DNA from 2 places in the Streptomyces sp. NPDC022552 genome. Region 2 is predicted to be linked to the other one. Evidence: riboswitches for the same ligand, from Rfam matches in the RefSeq annotation. Region 2 holds a riboswitch; the other holds the start of a gene.
What was found. Region 2 has a riboswitch for ZMP and ZTP ahead of ACZ3OF_RS12055 (serine hydroxymethyltransferase). Riboswitches for the same ligand answer to the same signal wherever they lie in the genome.
Positions count from the first base shown of each region.

Region 1: linked by a shared signal. The riboswitch ahead of ACZ3OF_RS33295 (bifunctional 5,10-methylenetetrahydrofolate dehydrogenase/5,10-methenyltetrahydrofolate cyclohydrolase) and the one ahead of ACZ3OF_RS12055 (serine hydroxymethyltransferase) in region 2 are both predicted to bind ZMP and ZTP.

Region 1 covers NZ_JBVHGJ010000019.1:56,301-64,180, forward strand. The annotation lists gene ACZ3OF_RS33280 (DEAD/DEAH box helicase) at 1-762, shown strand, start outside; gene ACZ3OF_RS33285 (SWIM zinc finger family protein) at 759-2,108, shown strand; gene ACZ3OF_RS33290 (hypothetical protein) at 2,152-2,733, opposite strand; gene ACZ3OF_RS33295 (bifunctional 5,10-methylenetetrahydrofolate dehydrogenase/5,10-methenyltetrahydrofolate cyclohydrolase) at 2,855-3,709, opposite strand; ZMP/ZTP riboswitch at 3,739-3,846, opposite strand; gene ACZ3OF_RS33300 (GAF domain-containing protein) at 4,103-5,383, shown strand; gene exaC (acetaldehyde dehydrogenase ExaC) at 5,429-6,952, shown strand; partial or broken gene ACZ3OF_RS33310 (DUF2252 family protein) at 7,239-7,470, shown strand; gene ACZ3OF_RS33315 (hypothetical protein) at 7,594-7,880, opposite strand, start outside.
Region 2 covers NZ_JBVHGJ010000003.1:487,537-495,416, reverse strand. The annotation lists gene ACZ3OF_RS12065 (polysaccharide deacetylase family protein) at 1-635, opposite strand, end outside; gene rocD (ornithine--oxo-acid transaminase) at 715-1,920, opposite strand; ZMP/ZTP riboswitch at 2,026-2,116, shown strand; gene ACZ3OF_RS12055 (serine hydroxymethyltransferase) at 2,196-3,485, shown strand; gene ACZ3OF_RS12050 (hypothetical protein) at 3,775-4,557, opposite strand; gene ACZ3OF_RS12045 (RNA polymerase sigma factor) at 4,541-5,155, opposite strand; gene trpS (tryptophan--tRNA ligase) at 5,293-6,306, shown strand; gene ACZ3OF_RS12035 (2'-5' RNA ligase family protein) at 6,397-6,984, shown strand; gene ACZ3OF_RS12030 (decaprenylphospho-beta-D-erythro-pentofuranosid-2-ulose 2-reductase) at 7,041-7,796, opposite strand; gene ACZ3OF_RS12025 (FAD-binding protein) at 7,825-7,880, opposite strand, start outside.

The sequences.
Region 1 (7,880 bases), on a different contig from region 2:
GGCCTCTACGAGGCGGTGGTGCGCGAGACCCTCGCGGCGATCGCCGAGGCGGACGGTATGGAACGGCGCGGGTTGGTGGTGAAGCTGCTGACGGGGCTCAAGCAGATCTGCAACCATCCCGCCCAGTACCTGAAGGAGGAGCGGCCGCGTATCGACGGCCGTTCCGGCAAGCTGGAGCTCCTCGACGAACTCCTCGACACGATCCTCTCCGAGGACGCGAGTGTGCTGGTCTTCACCCAGTACGTACAGATGGCGCGGCTGCTCGAACAGCATCTGGCGGGGCGCGGCGTGCGCACGCAGTTCCTGCACGGGGGCACCCCGGTCGCCGAGCGGGAGGCTATGGTCGCGCGTTTCCAGGCCGGAGAGGTGCCGGTGTTCCTGCTGTCCCTGAAGGCCGCCGGCACCGGACTCAATCTGACCCGGGCCGGGCATGTCGTGCACTACGACCGCTGGTGGAACCCGGCGGTCGAGGCCCAGGCGACCGACCGCGCGTACCGGATCGGGCAGACGCAGCCGGTGCAGGTCCACCGGCTGATCGCCGAGGGCACGATCGAGGACCGGATCGCCGACATGCTGCTGCGCAAGCGAGCGCTGGCCGACGCGGTGCTCGGCGCGGGCGAGGCGGCACTGACCGAGCTGACGGACGCCGAGCTGGCGGAGCTGGTCCGGCTCCGCGGAGACGGTGACGGAAACGGAGACCCCGACGGCGGTGGCGACTTCGGCGGGGACAAGGACGCGCACGGGAACGGGGACGGACGATGAGCGGGTACGCGTACGACGACGAGCGGACCTTCGCGGCGCTGCCGCCGGCCCGGGGCTCGGCCTTCGCCCGTACCTGGTGGGGCCAGGCGTGGCTGAAGGCCCTGGAGGACACGGCGCTCGACAACGAGCAGCTGAAGAGGGGGCGGCGCCAGGCGAGGGCGGGCGCGGTGGGCGCGGTGTCGGTACGGCCCGGCCGGATCACGGCGGTCGTCAAGGACCGTGACGGCTCCTCGTACCGCAGCGATGTGCTCCTGCAGGAGCTGTCGGAGGACGACTGGGACCGGCTGCTCGACCTGGCGGTCGAGAGCGCGGGCCATATTGCCGCCCTGCTCGACCATGAGATGCCGCCGCATCTGGTGGAGGACGCTGCGGCGGCCGGGCTCGAACTGCTGCCGGGCATCGGCGATCTGGACCCCGAGTGCGGCTGTGAGGCGTGGGACCACTGCCCGCACACGGCGGCGCTCTGCTATCAGGTGGCGCGGCTGCTCGACGAGGATCCGTTCGTGCTGCTGCTGATGCGGGGGCGCGGTGAGCGGGCGGTCCTGGACGCGCTCCAGGAGCGCAGCGCGGCGCGGGCGGGGTCGGAGGAGTCCGCCGTCGAGGGGGCGGCGCCGGAGGGCGTACCGGCCGAGGAGGCCTTCGCCGCGCGCGACATCCTGCCCCCGCTGCCGGCTCCGCCCGTACTCCCCTCCGCGCCCGGTGAGCCGCCGTCCCTGGACACCGAGACCGCGCCCGAGCCGGGGATCGACCCGGCGGCGCTGGAGTTCCTCGCGGCGGACGCTGCGGCCCGGGCCCATCGGTTGCTGGCCGAGGCGCTCGCCGCTCCGGGTCGCGAACGGACGGGCTCGGGTACAGGCGCGGGCACGGGTACGGGTACGGGCAAAGGCGCGGGCTCCGGCACGGGCAAAGGCGCGGGGGAGCCGGCTTTGACGGTCGCTCAGGATGCGGTGCGGCTGGCCGCCGGGACTCCCCCGTCGTGGATCGCGGCTCGACTCGCCGACGGGTCCGGCCGGCGTCGGGCGGAGCTGGACCTGGCCACGCGCGCGTGGCGGTTCGGGGGCGCTGCCGCCCTCGCCGTACTGGAGGAGGCCTGGACACCCGGTCCGGAGGCGCTGGCCCGAGCGAAGGCGGTACTCACGGAGGCCTGGGAGGACGACGACCGGCCCGTACTGCGGCAGGCCGCGACAGCGCGCTGGACGGTGGTCGGTGCGGAGGCGCAACTGCGTCTGGGCGAGGACGGCCGCTGGTGGCCCTTCCGCAAGGAGCGCGGCCAGTGGGTCCCGGCCGGTCGTGCGGACCTGGATCCCGCCGCCGCGCTCGCGGCGCTGTCGGCTCGGGAGGAGTGACGGGAGGACCGGCGGACGCCCTTGCCGCGACCGGAGGACACGGTCACAGCAGGGGCGCGGTGAGCGGGCGGGCCGTGGTGCCGGGGCGCGTGTACGCGCTGAGGCTGCAGGCCACGGTGTCCGAGCCGAGGAGGTAGCCGGAGCGGTACGGGTACTGGACGAATGTGGTCCAGCGTGTGCCGCGCGGTTGCCCGGCGGCCTTGCGGTGCAGCGGCTCGCGGCACAGGGCCGCGGCAGCGTCCCGTACCTCCCGGTCGGTGCGGAGTTCGCCGACGAGCCGTACCACGGTGACGAGTTGGGCGTCGTGCGGCCGGTCGCAGCCGCGCCGTACGACGGTCCCGGGCTCGGCCCGGTCGATGTCGAAGCACTCCCCCGGCTTGAGGCGCTGGTAGCCGACAGCCGCGTCGTCGCCCGCCGCCCCTCCCTGCGGCGCGAGCCGCTCGCCCGCGGCGGGCGCGGCGTCGACGGTCACGTCACCCGGCGCGGCCGGTCGGGCCCCAGGGGTGTCGGACAGCCGGCTCTCGACCTCCTGACGGCTCGTCAACATGACTGCCCAGACCAGGATGAGGAGCGGCACGAGGAGGTACCGAAGGGGCGACGACAACTCGCCGATGAGCGGGGACATGGCGACCAGGGTCACCCACCGACGTCCAACTCGCTTGTCTTGAAGACGAGTTGCAGCACGGCCCGTACAGAACCGTGACACTTCCCTTACCTGTACGGGCCGTTCGTCGCCGCCCGGTGTGCTAGAGGCCGAGCTGGCGCTCCGCACCCTCGACGGTCTGCGCGAGGAGCACGGCGATCGTCATCGGGCCGACACCGCCCGGTACGGGCGTGATGAGGGAGGCGCGCTCGGCGGCGGTCTCGAAGTCGACGTCTCCGATGTTGCCGGGGTTGTAGCCCGCGTCGATCACCACCGCGCCGGGCTTGATGTCCTCACCCTTGATGAAGCGCGGCTTGCCCACGGCGGCCACGAGGATGTCGGCCTCCCGGACGATCGAGGAGAGCTCGGTGGTGCGCGAGTGGCAGTACGTGACGGTGGCGTCGCGGCCGAGCAGCAGCAGGCCGGCGGGCTTGCCCAGGATCGCGGAGCGGCCGACGACGACGGCCCTCTTGCCGCTCGGTTCGACGTCGTACGCGTCGAGAAGGCGCATGATGCCCCCGGGCGTGCAGGAGACGAACCCGGGAAGGCCGAAGCCCATGGCGGCGAAGGAGGCCATGGTGACGCCGTCGACGTCCTTCTCCGGCGCGATCGCCTCGAAGGCGGCACGCTCGTCGATGTGCGGGCCGACGGGGTGCTGGAGCAGGATGCCGTGGACGTCGGGGTCCTGCGAGAGCGCGGTGATCGCGGCGACCAGTTCCTCGGTCGTCGTCTCGGCGGGCAGCTCGACGTGCCGGGAGCGGATTCCGGCCTTCGCGCAGCGGTTCTGCTTCATCTTCACGTACGTGACGGACGCGGGGTCCGCGCCGACGAGCACCGTGGCGAGACAGGGCGTGACGCCGGTGCGGCGGGTGATCTCGGCGGCACGGGCGGCGGTCTCCTCGACCGTGCGGCGGGCGAGCGCGGTGCCGTCCATGAGGGAAGCGGTGCTGGTGGACATGGGCCACTCCTGGGCGTCGTCGATGACAGGGAGATCGCCCAGGCGCACGGCAACGTCGGATGCGCGCGGGTACGCGGGGTCCGGCGGGACCGCTCCCCGGTGGTGATCCACCTCAAGCGCCAGTCACGGCCCGAGCCCCACTCTACGTGACACCCGCGCGCGCCCACAGGGGCGGTCTCCGGACAGGGCGTGCGTGCGGGGGTGCCGGGGAGCTTGTCGCCACCGTCCACGCGCACGACGATGACGGACGGACGGGACGGACGACGGAGCGGGCCGGACGACCGGGCCGGACCGATGGCGGGGCGCCCGGACGACGGCAGCCGGACGGACGGCCTCGCCGGGCGGACGGATCGGGTCCGCGACCAACCGTGGGACCTCGACATGGAGGCCGAGTTGAGCGATGCGTGGGTGGCGGCGGAACCGGACGCCGACGCGCTGCGGCGGGCGCACGAGGTGTTCACCAGCGGCGGCCAGGTCCGCCTTCCCCCGGTACGCCCACTGGTGGCGGAGTCGTGGCGGCGCTCGGCGCGGGCCCGGGTCAGCCCCGACGGCGCGGCCTGTGTGGAGCTGGCCGACGACGAGCTGGCAGGGCACCGCGAGGAGCATCCGCTGTCGGCCACGATGCCGGTGATCCGTGAGCTGATGGGCACGTACGCGACGGACGGCGAACATCTGCTGGCGGTCTGCGACGCGGCCGGGCGGATGCTGTGGGTGGAGGGGCATCCGGGCACGCTGCGACGGGCGCGGGCGATGAACTTCGTCGCCGGGGCCCGCTGGTCGGAGTCGGTGGCCGGGACGAACGCGCCCGGGACCGCCATCGCCGTGGACCGCCCGGTGCAGGTGTTCAGCGCGGAGCACTTCCGGCGGCCGGTGCAGGCGTGGACCTGCGCCGCCGCTCCCGTACACGATCCGCACACCGGGCGGCTGCTCGGCGCGGTGGACATCACCGGCGGGGACCGGTTGGCGCATCCGCACAGTCTGGCGTTCGTCCAGGCGGTGGCACGGGCGGCGGAGTCCCAGTTGGCCCTGCTCGCGCCTGCGCCCGCCGCGGACCGGGTCCGGCTGGCGGCGCTCGGCCGGGACGAGGCTCTGCTGACGATGGCCGGCCGGCGGCTGCGGCTGAGCAGGCGGCACAGCGAGATCCTGGTCGTCCTGGTCCATCGCCCGGAGGGGGTGAGCGGCGACGAGCTCCTGACGCTGCTGTACGAGGACGAGTCGGTCACCCCGGTCACGCTCCGGGCCGAGCTGTCCCGACTGCGCGGGCTGCTCGGGCCGGAGCTGCTGCGGTCCCGCCCGTACCGGCTGGCGGCGACGGTGGACGCGGACTTCGCCACGGTGGACCGGCGCCTCGGCTCGGGTGCGGTGTCGGCCGCGCTCGCCGACTACGCGGGTCCGCTGTTGCCGGTCTCGCGCGCCCCCGGGGTGGTGCGGCTGCGTGAGCGCCTGGCGGACCGGCTGCGGGCGGCGTTGGTGGACCGGGGCGATCCGGCGCTCCTCGCGGACTGGACGTACAGCGCGTGGGGCGAGGACGACGTGGAGATGTGGCGGGCGCTGTCGGAGGTGGTACCGGCGTCGGGGCGTCCGCCGGTGCTGGCTCGGCTGCGGACTCTGGACGCCGAACTGTCGGCGGGCGCAACGGGGTTGCAACGTCCGGTTCCGCAGACTCGGCGGTGAGCGCCGGCCAGGGACGGCCCGCGCGGTCCGAGGGAGGCCATGTCCATGACCCGTTACGCCGCACCCGGTACCGAGGGCGCGATCATGTCGTACCAGGCCCGCTACGACCACTGGATCGGCGGTGAGTACGTGGCCCCGGCCCGGGGGCAGTACTTCGAGAACCCGAGCCCGGTCGACGGCCGTCCCTTCACCGAGGTCGCCCGCGGCACGGCCGAGGACGTGGAGAGCGCCCTGGACGCGGCGCACGCGGCGGCCCCGGCGTGGGGCCGTACGGCGCCCGGGGAGCGCGCCGGGGTCCTCCTGCGGATCGCCGACCGGATGGAGGCGCATCTGGAGGAGCTGGCGGTCGCGGAGAGCTGGGAGAACGGCAAGCCGGTCCGCGAGACGCTGGCCGCCGACATCCCGCTGGCGATCGACCACTTCCGCTACTTCGCGGGGGCGTTGCGCGGTCAGGAGGGCGCGCTGAGCGAGATCGACGACGACACCGTCGCGTACCACTTCCATGAGCCGCTGGGGGTCGTCGCGCAGATCATCCCGTGGAACTTCCCGATCCTGATGGCGGTCTGGAAGCTGGCCCCGGCGCTGGCGGCGGGCAACGCGGTGGTCCTCAAACCGGCCGAACAGACCCCGGCGTCCGTGCACTTCTGGATGAGCCTGGTCGCCGACCTGCTGCCGCCGGGCGTGGTGAACATCGTCAACGGCTTCGGCGTGGAGGCGGGCAAGCCGCTCGCGTCGTCGCCACGCGTCGCGAAGATCGCCTTCACTGGCGAGACGACGACGGGCCGGCTGATCATGCAGTACGCCTCGGAGAACATCAAGCCGGTGACGCTGGAGCTGGGCGGCAAGTCGCCGAACATCTTCTTCGACGACGTGTGGGCGGCGGACGACGACTTCCGCGACAAGGCGCTGGAGGGCTTCACGATGTTCGCCCTGAACCAGGGCGAGGTGTGCACGTGCCCGTCGCGCGCCCTGATCCAGCGCGGCCACTACAGCGAGTTCCTGGAGGCGGCGGTCGCCCGCACGGAACGGATCGTCCCGGGCCACCCGCTGGACACAGAGACGATGATCGGCGCCCAGGCCTCGAACGACCAGCTCCAGAAGATCCTTTCGTACCTGGACATCGGCCAGCAGGAGGGCGCGAAAATCCTGACGGGCGGCCAGCGTATCGAGCACGACGGCGAGCTGGCGGGCGGCTACTACGTGCAGCCGACGATCTTCGAAGGCGACAACCGCATGCGGATCTTCCAGGAGGAGATCTTCGGCCCGGTCGTCGCGGTGACCTCCTTCACGGACTTCGACGACGCGATCCGCACGGCGAACGACACGCTCTACGGCCTCGGCGCGGGCGTCTGGACCCGCGACGGCAACACGGCCTACCGCGCGGGCCGCGCGATCCAGGCGGGCCGCGTCTGGACGAACTGCTACCACGCGTACCCGGCACACGCGGCGTTCGGCGGCTACAAGCAGTCGGGCATCGGCCGCGAGACGCACAAGATGATGCTGGACCACTACCAGCAGACGAAGAATCTGCTGGTGAGCTACTCCCCGAAGAAGCTCGGCTTCTTCTAACGGAACAAAAGAAGGCGCCTGACCTGGGGTTTTGCCCGGGCCAGGCGCCCTCTGAGAGCGCCCACCCCTCCAATCGGGGGAGGCACCGAAATGCGCCTGTTCTCCCAGTTCGTGCCACTCATATCCCAGTCCTGACCAGCAGTTCCGGGCCATACACGGGCCAGATTGCGGCTCAGCCCGTGGGGCTGCTGGTCCCACCGCGCCGGCTCCACTCCTGCATCGACGCCTCGATGAGCCGGTTGGAATGCTGCTGCAGACCGTCCAGGAAAGCATCGACGCCGCGGTGATGCTGCCTGAAGGCGTGCGGATTCTCGGCGAGCTGCGCGGCTTCTCGCTGGCCCGGGCGCATGCCCGGTCGGGCGACCGGATCGCCATCGCGGCCTTACCTGGGCGGCGGCGACTCCTTCGCCCGGGCGTTGACCGACTTCGCGGAGACCTACGCGGACCAGAACGAGCGCGACCACGAGGCTCTGGTCGAGGCGGTCGACTCCGGTCGGCTCGTCGCGGAAGCCGCGTGAGCCTGTTGCGCCCCTGTGGCAGCCACACCCCAGCCGGGCCGAACAGGCACATTTTTCCAGCCTCAGGCGTCTCCGGCGGCGGAGACGTTTGACTGAACCCTCTTGTCGGGCGCCCCGACACGGTCAGGAGTACCAGTCGGCCTCCGCCGGCCGCGCCCGCCGGGGCACTTCCCGGGCGGGCATGGGCCTGCGTTCGCCACCCGCGAGCAGGGTGCTTGCCGGATCGCCGCCGAAAGCGCCCGGGAACGTCACCTCGACCTCGATGCCGCGAGGCGGGTCCGTGGGCAGGATTGTGCTCATCACTGTCTTCTGGGCGTGGTGGCCATGGGCGCGGGCGGCGGCGACCTGCTTCCCGTCCACGAGGAGCTCCAGCTCCCGCGTCCCGCCCATCCGCAGGCCCACGGTGACCG
Region 2 (7,880 bases):
CGCGTCAGATCCTGCTCCAGGGTCTCGTTGAAGTGCAGCAGGATGATGTCGCCGGGCCGGAGCGCCGGTGTCGGCGGGCTCCACTGCCCCCAGGTGGTGAGGTCGTACGTCCAGGTCACCACGGCCTTCGCCCCGCAGGCGCGGGCGGCGGTGCGAGTGGTCTCGTCGTACGTCCCGTAGGGCGGGCGCAGCAGACGCGGGCCGTCGCCGAACTCGGCGAGATGCCGTTCGCGCGCCCCGCAGACCTCCGCCTTCTGGCCGGCCGCGCCGAGCGTGGTCAGGTCCGGGTGGTTGACGGTGTGGTTCTCGACGCGGGAGCGGCCCTGGTCGAGCAGGGTGTGGAAGTAGCCGGAGTCGTAGGAGTAGGCGCCCGGGAGCAGGAAGAGCGAGGCGGGCACGCGGCGGTCGATGAGGACCTTCGCGGCGGCCGGGTCGTGGAACCAGCCGTCGTCGATGGTGATGAAGACGACCGGGTCGGTGGTCTCGACACGGGAGACGACGGGAACGGGCTCGGGCCAGGCCGCCTTGGGGGCGGCGTGCGCCGGGCCCCCGAGCGCGCCGAGCAGCGCGAGCGGGACGAGGGCGGCGACGGCGCCACGCAGCGCGCGGCGGGGGCGGGGTCTCGGTCTCGGCATGGGCGCATCATTGGCCTAGACCAACTGTGCTGTCAATGCCCCGAGTTGCCGCCACCGCCACCCTCTCAAGCGGACCGGGTCACTCCGAGAGAACCGCCCGCAGCTGCTCCAGACCCCAGTCCAGATCCTCCTTGCTGATCACCAGCGGAGGCGCGATCCGGATCGTCGAACCGTGCGTGTCCTTCACCAGCACCCCCCGCTCCATCAGCTTCTCGGAGATCTCCCGGCCCGTGCCCTTCGACGGCGCGATGTCCACCCCGGCCCACAGACCGCGCCCGCGCACCGCCTCCACGGCGCCCCCGCCCACGAGCAGGCGCAGCTCCGCGTGCAGATGCTCGCCCAACTCCGCAGCCCGCTGCTGGTACTCGCCCGTCCGCAGCATCGCGATCACCTCCAGCGCCACCGCGCACGCCAGCGGATTCCCGCCGAACGTCGACCCGTGCTCACCCGGCCGGAACACCCCGAGCACATCCCGGTCCGCGACCACCGCGGAGACCGGGACGACACCGCCGCCCAGCGCCTTGCCCAGCACGTACACGTCCGGCACCACACCCTCGTGCTCGCACGCGAACGTCCGCCCGGTCCGCCCGAGGCCCGACTGGATCTCGTCCGCGATGAACAGCACGTTCCGCTCACGGGTCAACTCCCGCACCCCGCGCAGATACCCGGCCGGCGGGACGAGGACTCCCGCCTCACCCTGGATCGGCTCGATGAGCACCGCCACCGTGTGCGCGGTGACCGCGCGCTCCATCGCGGTCAGATCGCCGTACGGGACGATCTCGAACCCCGGCGTGTACGGGCCGTAGTGGTCGCGGGCCTCGTGGTCCGTGGAGAAGCTGACGATCGTCGTCGTCCGGCCGTGGAAGTTGTTCGCCGCGACCACGATCTTCGCGTGCCCGTCCGGCACGCCCTTGACCTCGTACCCCCACTTCCGGGCGGTCTTCACCGCCGTCTCGATGGCCTCCGCGCCGGTGTTCATCGGCAGGACCATCTCCTTGCCGCACAGCTCGGCGAGCCGTGTGCAGAACTCCGCGAACCGGTCGTGATGGAACGCCCGCGACGTGAGCGTCACCCGCTCCAGCTGCGCCCGCGCGGCGTCGATCAGCCGCCGGTTGCCGTGCCCGAAGTTGAGCGCCGAGTACCCGGCGAGCATGTCGAGATAGCGGCGCCCCTCGACATCGGTCATCCAGGCCCCGTCCGCCGAGGCGACGACGACGGGCAGGGGGTGGTAGTTGTGCGCGCTGTGCGCCTCCGCGGAAGCGATCGCGTCTTGCGTACTCGACACGGGATCTCCGTTCGTCCTGCGGGCAGGGGCGGGTGTGCCCCCTTCTTATCGTCGCTCGGATGCCGGACGAAGAAACCTGTGTGACGGCGCGCCCGCTACTCTGGAAACACGCACGGCGACTGGCGTACGGGGAATCGACCCTGGGGGAGCCGTGCGCGGCAGACCACACGAGATGCCGCCCGCCTGGGCATTTTCGGGACCGAACATCCCGAGTGGTGCCGCCCAGCAGGTCTGAGCCGTACCCCGGGATCCACCGAACGCCCGGAGGAACCGCCATGACCGCCACCCCGCAGGCCGCCGATCTCGCCGCCCGCCACCCCGCCCTCGCCGCCGCCGACCCCGAACTCGCCGCGCTCGTCGGCGCCGAGGAGGTGCTGCAGGCCGAGACCCTGCGGCTGATCCCCAGCGAGAACTACGTCTCCCGGGCCGTCCTCGAAGCGTCCGGGACCGTGCTGCAGAACAAGTACAGCGAGGGCTACCCGGGCCGCCGGTACTACGAGGGCCAGCAGAACATCGACCAGGTCGAGACCCTCGCCGTCGAGCGGGCCAAGGCCGTCTTCGGCGTGGACCACGCCAACGTGCAGCCCTACTCCGGCTCGCCCGCCAACCTCGCCGTCTACCTCGCCTTCGCCGAGCCCGGCGACACCGTGATGGGCATGGCCCTGCCGATGGGCGGCCACCTCACCCACGGCTGGGGTGTCTCAGCCACCGGCAAGTGGTTCCGCGGCGTGCAGTACGGCGTGCGCCAGGACAACGGGCTCGTCGACTTCGACCAGGTCCGTGAGCTCGCCCTCAAGGAGCGCCCGAAGGTCATCTTCTGCGGTGGCACCGCGCTGCCCCGCACGATCGACTTCGCCGCCTACGCGGAGATCGCCCGCGAGGCCGGGTCCGTGCTCGTCGCCGACATCGCCCACATCGCGGGCCTGATCGCGGGCGGCGCCCACCCCTCCCCGGTCCCGCACGCCGACGTCATCTCCACCACCACCCACAAGACCCTGCGCGGCCCGCGCGGCGCCATGCTGATGTCCCGCGAGGAGCACGCCAAGGCCCTCGACAAGGCCGTCTTCCCCGGCCTCCAGGGCGGCCCGCACAACCAGACCACCGCCGCCATCGCCGTCGCCCTGCGCGAGGCGTCCCAGCCCTCCTTCCGTGACTACGCCCACGCGGTCGTCGCCAACGCCAAGGCCCTCGCCGAGGCGCTCCTCGCCCGCGGCTTCGACCTGGTCTCCGGGGGCACCGACAACCATCTGATCCTGATGGACCTCACCCCCAAGGAGGTCCCCGGCAAGGTCGCCGCGAAGGCCCTCGACCGCGCCGGGATCGTCGTCAACTACAACACCGTCCCCTACGACACCCGGAAGCCCTTCGACCCCTCCGGCATCCGCATCGGCACCCCCTCCCTCACCTCCCGCGGCCTCGGCACCGCGCACATGGACCTGGTCGCCGACTGGATCGACCGCGGTGTCGCCGCCGCCGGCGCGGGCGACGAGGACGCGCTGCGCACGATCCGCGCGGAGGTCGCCGAAGTGATGGCCGCCTACCCGGCCCCAGGCCTCCCGACCTGACCCACGCCGGGGCCCGCCCCGCCCTGCCCGGCTGCGAGCTGAGCCCCCCGACCCGGTCCGCACCAGGCCCGGCGGGATCCGGCCGGGACCTTGCCGGGATCCGGCTGGGACCCCCGCCGGGATCCGGCTGGGCCCGCCGGTGCCCCGCGCGCCTGGGCCCTGCCGGGCACCGCCCGACCGGGATCCCTGCCGGGACCCCGGCCCCGCGCGCCTGGGCCCTGCCGGGCACCGCCCGCCCGGGATCCCTGCCGGGACCCCGGTCCCGCCCCGCCGGGGCCCCGGGCTCCGGTCAGTTCGCCGACTCTGCCACCGCTCGGGCCCGGGCCAAGGACGGTTCGCCCTCCAGGCGCAAGGTCAGGGCCCCCGCGTTCCTCGTCCAGAGGAGTGTGGGGCCTGCCGTGCGTATGGAGTGCGTCCAGGTCCGCCCGCCCGCGTCCGTCATCGGGAAGCGCAGCAGATGCGGTTCGGCGAACCAGTACCCCTCCGCGCCGTCCGGCAGATCGACCCAGTCCGGGTGCGTCTGCACCTGCTTGGCGAAGCCCGCCTCCAGTCGCGCGGGGAACTCGTCCAGCCGGACCGTCCCGCCGTCCGCCCCGCGCCAGCACAGGCTGATCACTGCCCGGCCCCGATCCGCCGAGCCGGTCACCGAGACCGCGTCCGGGACACCGAGCGCGCTCGGTACCAGCGGCTCGAACCCCGCCCTCCGCGCGGCCTCCTCCAGCGGGACGGCCGAGGAGCACCCCGGCACCGCCGCGCCCGGCGCAGGACGCGCACCGGGGTCGTACCGGACCTCGACCCCGCCGAAGCCGAACCAGTCCGCCACCGTCGCCCGCACCGGCGGTGTGAGCACCAGGACCACCAGCAGCCCGGAGAACGCCGCGAGCAGGGCCTTCCAGCGCCGGCGCAGACCCTCGAAGCGGCGCCGCCGCACCGGCGCCGGCACCTGTTCCGCCAGGAGCTGAGCGAGCACCCGCTCGGCCATGGTCTCCCCGCCCACGTCCGGCACCTTCAGATGGCGCCCCAGCTCCCGCAGCTCTTCCGGGAGCCCGTCGCCGTCATTCGTGTCCTTCATGCTCGTCACCCCCTTCCAGCACCGGTCCGAGCTTCTTCAGCGCCCGGCTCAGCCGGGACTTCACCGTCCCCCGCGGCCAGCCCAGCGCGGCCGCCGTCTCCGTCTCGTCCAGCTCCAGCAGATACCGGTGGATCACCACCTGCCGGTGGTCCTCGCTCAGTCCGTCGAGCGCCGTGAGCAGCTGACGGCGTCTCTCCTGCTCCTCGGCCGCGACCGCCGGGTCCGACCCTTCCGGTATCCGCGGCTCGGAGGCCAGCAGCTCCGCCTCCCGGCCCGCGACCGCCCGCTGACGGCCCGCCGCGCGCACTGTGTTCCTCGTCTCATTGACCACGATCCGCAGCAGCCACGGCCGGAACGCCGCCCCCTCCTTGAAGCGCCCCAGCGACCGATACGCCTTGAAGAACGCCTGCTGCACGACGTCCTCGGCCTCCGCGCCCGCGCCGCACGCCACCGCCGCCCTCAGTGCGACCGCCGTGTGCGCGCGGACCAGCGCCGCGTATGCCTCCGCCTCCCCGGCGCGTACGCGTGCGATCACAGCCGCCTCGCCGGCCCGGCGCCCGTCGCCGTCCTTGAACGAGGCTCCCCCGGACTCCGTCAGGGGGGACCCCCTGCGCGCCGCCCCGCTGAATTCCAAGACCCGGCCCCCCTCCAGCGTCCTCACACCTTTGATACACCGGCAGAAGCGGATCGGTTCCCAGTCCGGGATCGGTTCCGACACCTGAGAGAATGTGGGACATGGCCTCTGACAGTCCCCGTGTGCTCTCCGGAATCCAGCCCACCGCAGGCTCGTTCCACCTCGGCAACTACCTCGGCGCCGTGCGCCAGTGGGTCGCCCTGCAGGAGACTCACGACGCCTTCTACATGGTGGTGGACCTGCACGCGATCACGGTCCCGCAGGACCCCGCGGAGCTCCGCGCCAACACCCGGCTCGCCGCCGCGCAGCTGCTCGCCGCCGGACTCGACCCCGAGCGGTGCACCCTCTTCGTGCAGAGCCACGTCCCCGAGCACGCGCAGCTCGGCTGGGTCATGAACTGCCTCACCGGCTTCGGCGAGGCCTCCCGCATGACGCAGTTCAAGGACAAGTCCGCCAAGCAGGGCGCCGACCGGGCCACCGTCGGCCTCTTCACGTACCCGATCCTCCAGGTCGCCGACATCCTGCTCTACCAGGCCAACCAGGTCCCGGTGGGCGAGGACCAGCGCCAGCACATCGAGCTGACCCGCGACCTCGCGGAGCGCTTCAACGGCCGCTTCGGCGAGACGTTCACGATCCCCGCGCCGTACATCCTCAAGGAGACGGCGAAGATCTACGACCTCCAGGACCCGGCGATCAAGATGAGCAAGTCGGCGTCGACGCCGAAGGGTCTGATCAACCTCCTCGACGAGCCGAAGACGACCGCGAAGAAGGTCAAGAGCGCCGTCACCGACACCGACACGGTCATCCGTTTCGACCCGGAGACCAAGGCCGGCGTCTCCAACCTGCTCACGATCATGTCCACGCTCACCGGGACGAGCATCCCCGACCTGGAGAAGAGCTACGAGGGCAAGATGTACGGCGCGCTGAAGACCGACCTGGCGGAGGTCATGGTGGACTTCGTCACGCCGTTCCGGTCCCGTACGCAGGAATACCTGGACGACCCGGAGACGCTGGACGCGATCCTGGCCAAGGGCGCGGAGAAGGCCCGCGCGGTCGCCGCGGAGACGCTGGCGCAGACGTACGAGCGGATGGGCTTCCTGCCCGCGAAGCACTGAGTCCAAGGACTCTGGCCTCAGGGGTGGTGCAGGCCGCACACTGGCGGCTGCACCACCACCCGATATGACACGACTATGGAGGAGAACGACGTGGGGACCGTAACGCTCGGCGTTTCGATCGCGGTCCCGGAGCCCTACGGCAGCCTGCTCCAGGAGCGGCGCGCGGGCTTCGGGGATCCCGCCGCGCATGGCATCCCCACGCACGTCACCCTCGTGCCGCCGACCGAGGTGGACGAGGAGCGGCTGCCCGCGATCCAGGCCCACCTCGCCGAGGTCGCCGCGGGCGTCCGCCCCTTCCCCGTGCGCCTGAGCGGCACGGGAACGTTTCGCCCGTTGTCCCCGGTCGTCTACGTGACGCTCGCCGAGGGCGTCTCCGCCTGCGCCTGGCTCCAGGAGCGGGTACGGGACGAGTCCGGGCCGCTCGTGCGCGAGCTGCAGTTCCCGTACCACCCGCACGTGACCGTCGCGCACGGCATCGCCGAGGAGGCGATGGACCGCGCCTACGCGGAGCTGGCCGACTTCGAGGCCGCTTGGACCTGCTCCTCCTTCGCCCTGTACGAGCAGGGCGCGGACGGGGTGTGGCGCAAGCTGCGCGTCTTCGAGTTCGGCGACGGCCGCCACGTCTCCGGCGTCCCGGCCCAGGGCACCTCGGTGGACACCCCGACCCCGACCTGCTGACCCGGCGGCAGCCTCCCGCCGGACCGACAGCCTCCCGCCGGACCGGCTGCCTCCTGTCAGACCGGCAGCCGTCGGAACACCGGCCTCGGCACGTGCCGCAGCGCCGCCATCACCATCCGCAGCGCCCCCGGCACCCACACCGTCTCCGAGCGCCGCCGCAGCCCCAGCTCGATCGCCGTCGCCACGGCCTCCGGCGTGGTCGCCAGCGGGGCCTCTTCGAGACCGGCCGTCATCCGCGACCGTACGAAGCCGGGGCGTACGACCATCACATGCACCCCGGTCCCGTGCAGCGCGTCCCCGAGCCCCTGGGCGAACGCGTCGAGACCGGCCTTGGACGAGCCGTAGATGAAGTTCGCGCGGCGGGCGCGCTCGCCCGCGACCGATGACAGCACCACCAGCGAGCCGTGGCCCTGCGCCTGCAGGGCGCCCGCGCAGATCAGCCCCGCCGAGACCGCGCCCGTGTAGTTGGTCTGGGCGACCTTGACGGCGGCGAGCGGATCGGCCTCGTCGTGCGCCTGGTCGCCGAGGATCCCGAAGGCGAGCAGCACCATGTCGATGTCGCCCTCGGTGAAGATCTTGCCGAGCCGCTCCTCGTGCGACTCGGTGTCGAGCGCGTCGAACGGCACCGTCCGCACGTCCGCGCCGAGCGCCCGCAGCGAGTCCGCGGCGGCCGTCAGGGCGGGCGAGGGGCGTCCGGCGAGCCACACCGTACGGGTGCGGCGGGCGATCAGCCGGCGGGCCGTGGCGAGCCCGATCTCGGAGGTGCCGCCGAGCAGGAGCAGGGACTGCGGGGTGCCGAAAGCGTCCTTCATGACGATCAAACTCCTCGGAGAGTGCGATTCAGAGGGCGAGGCGACGGGAGAGGTCGGACGTGAAGACGGACCGGGGGTCGAGTG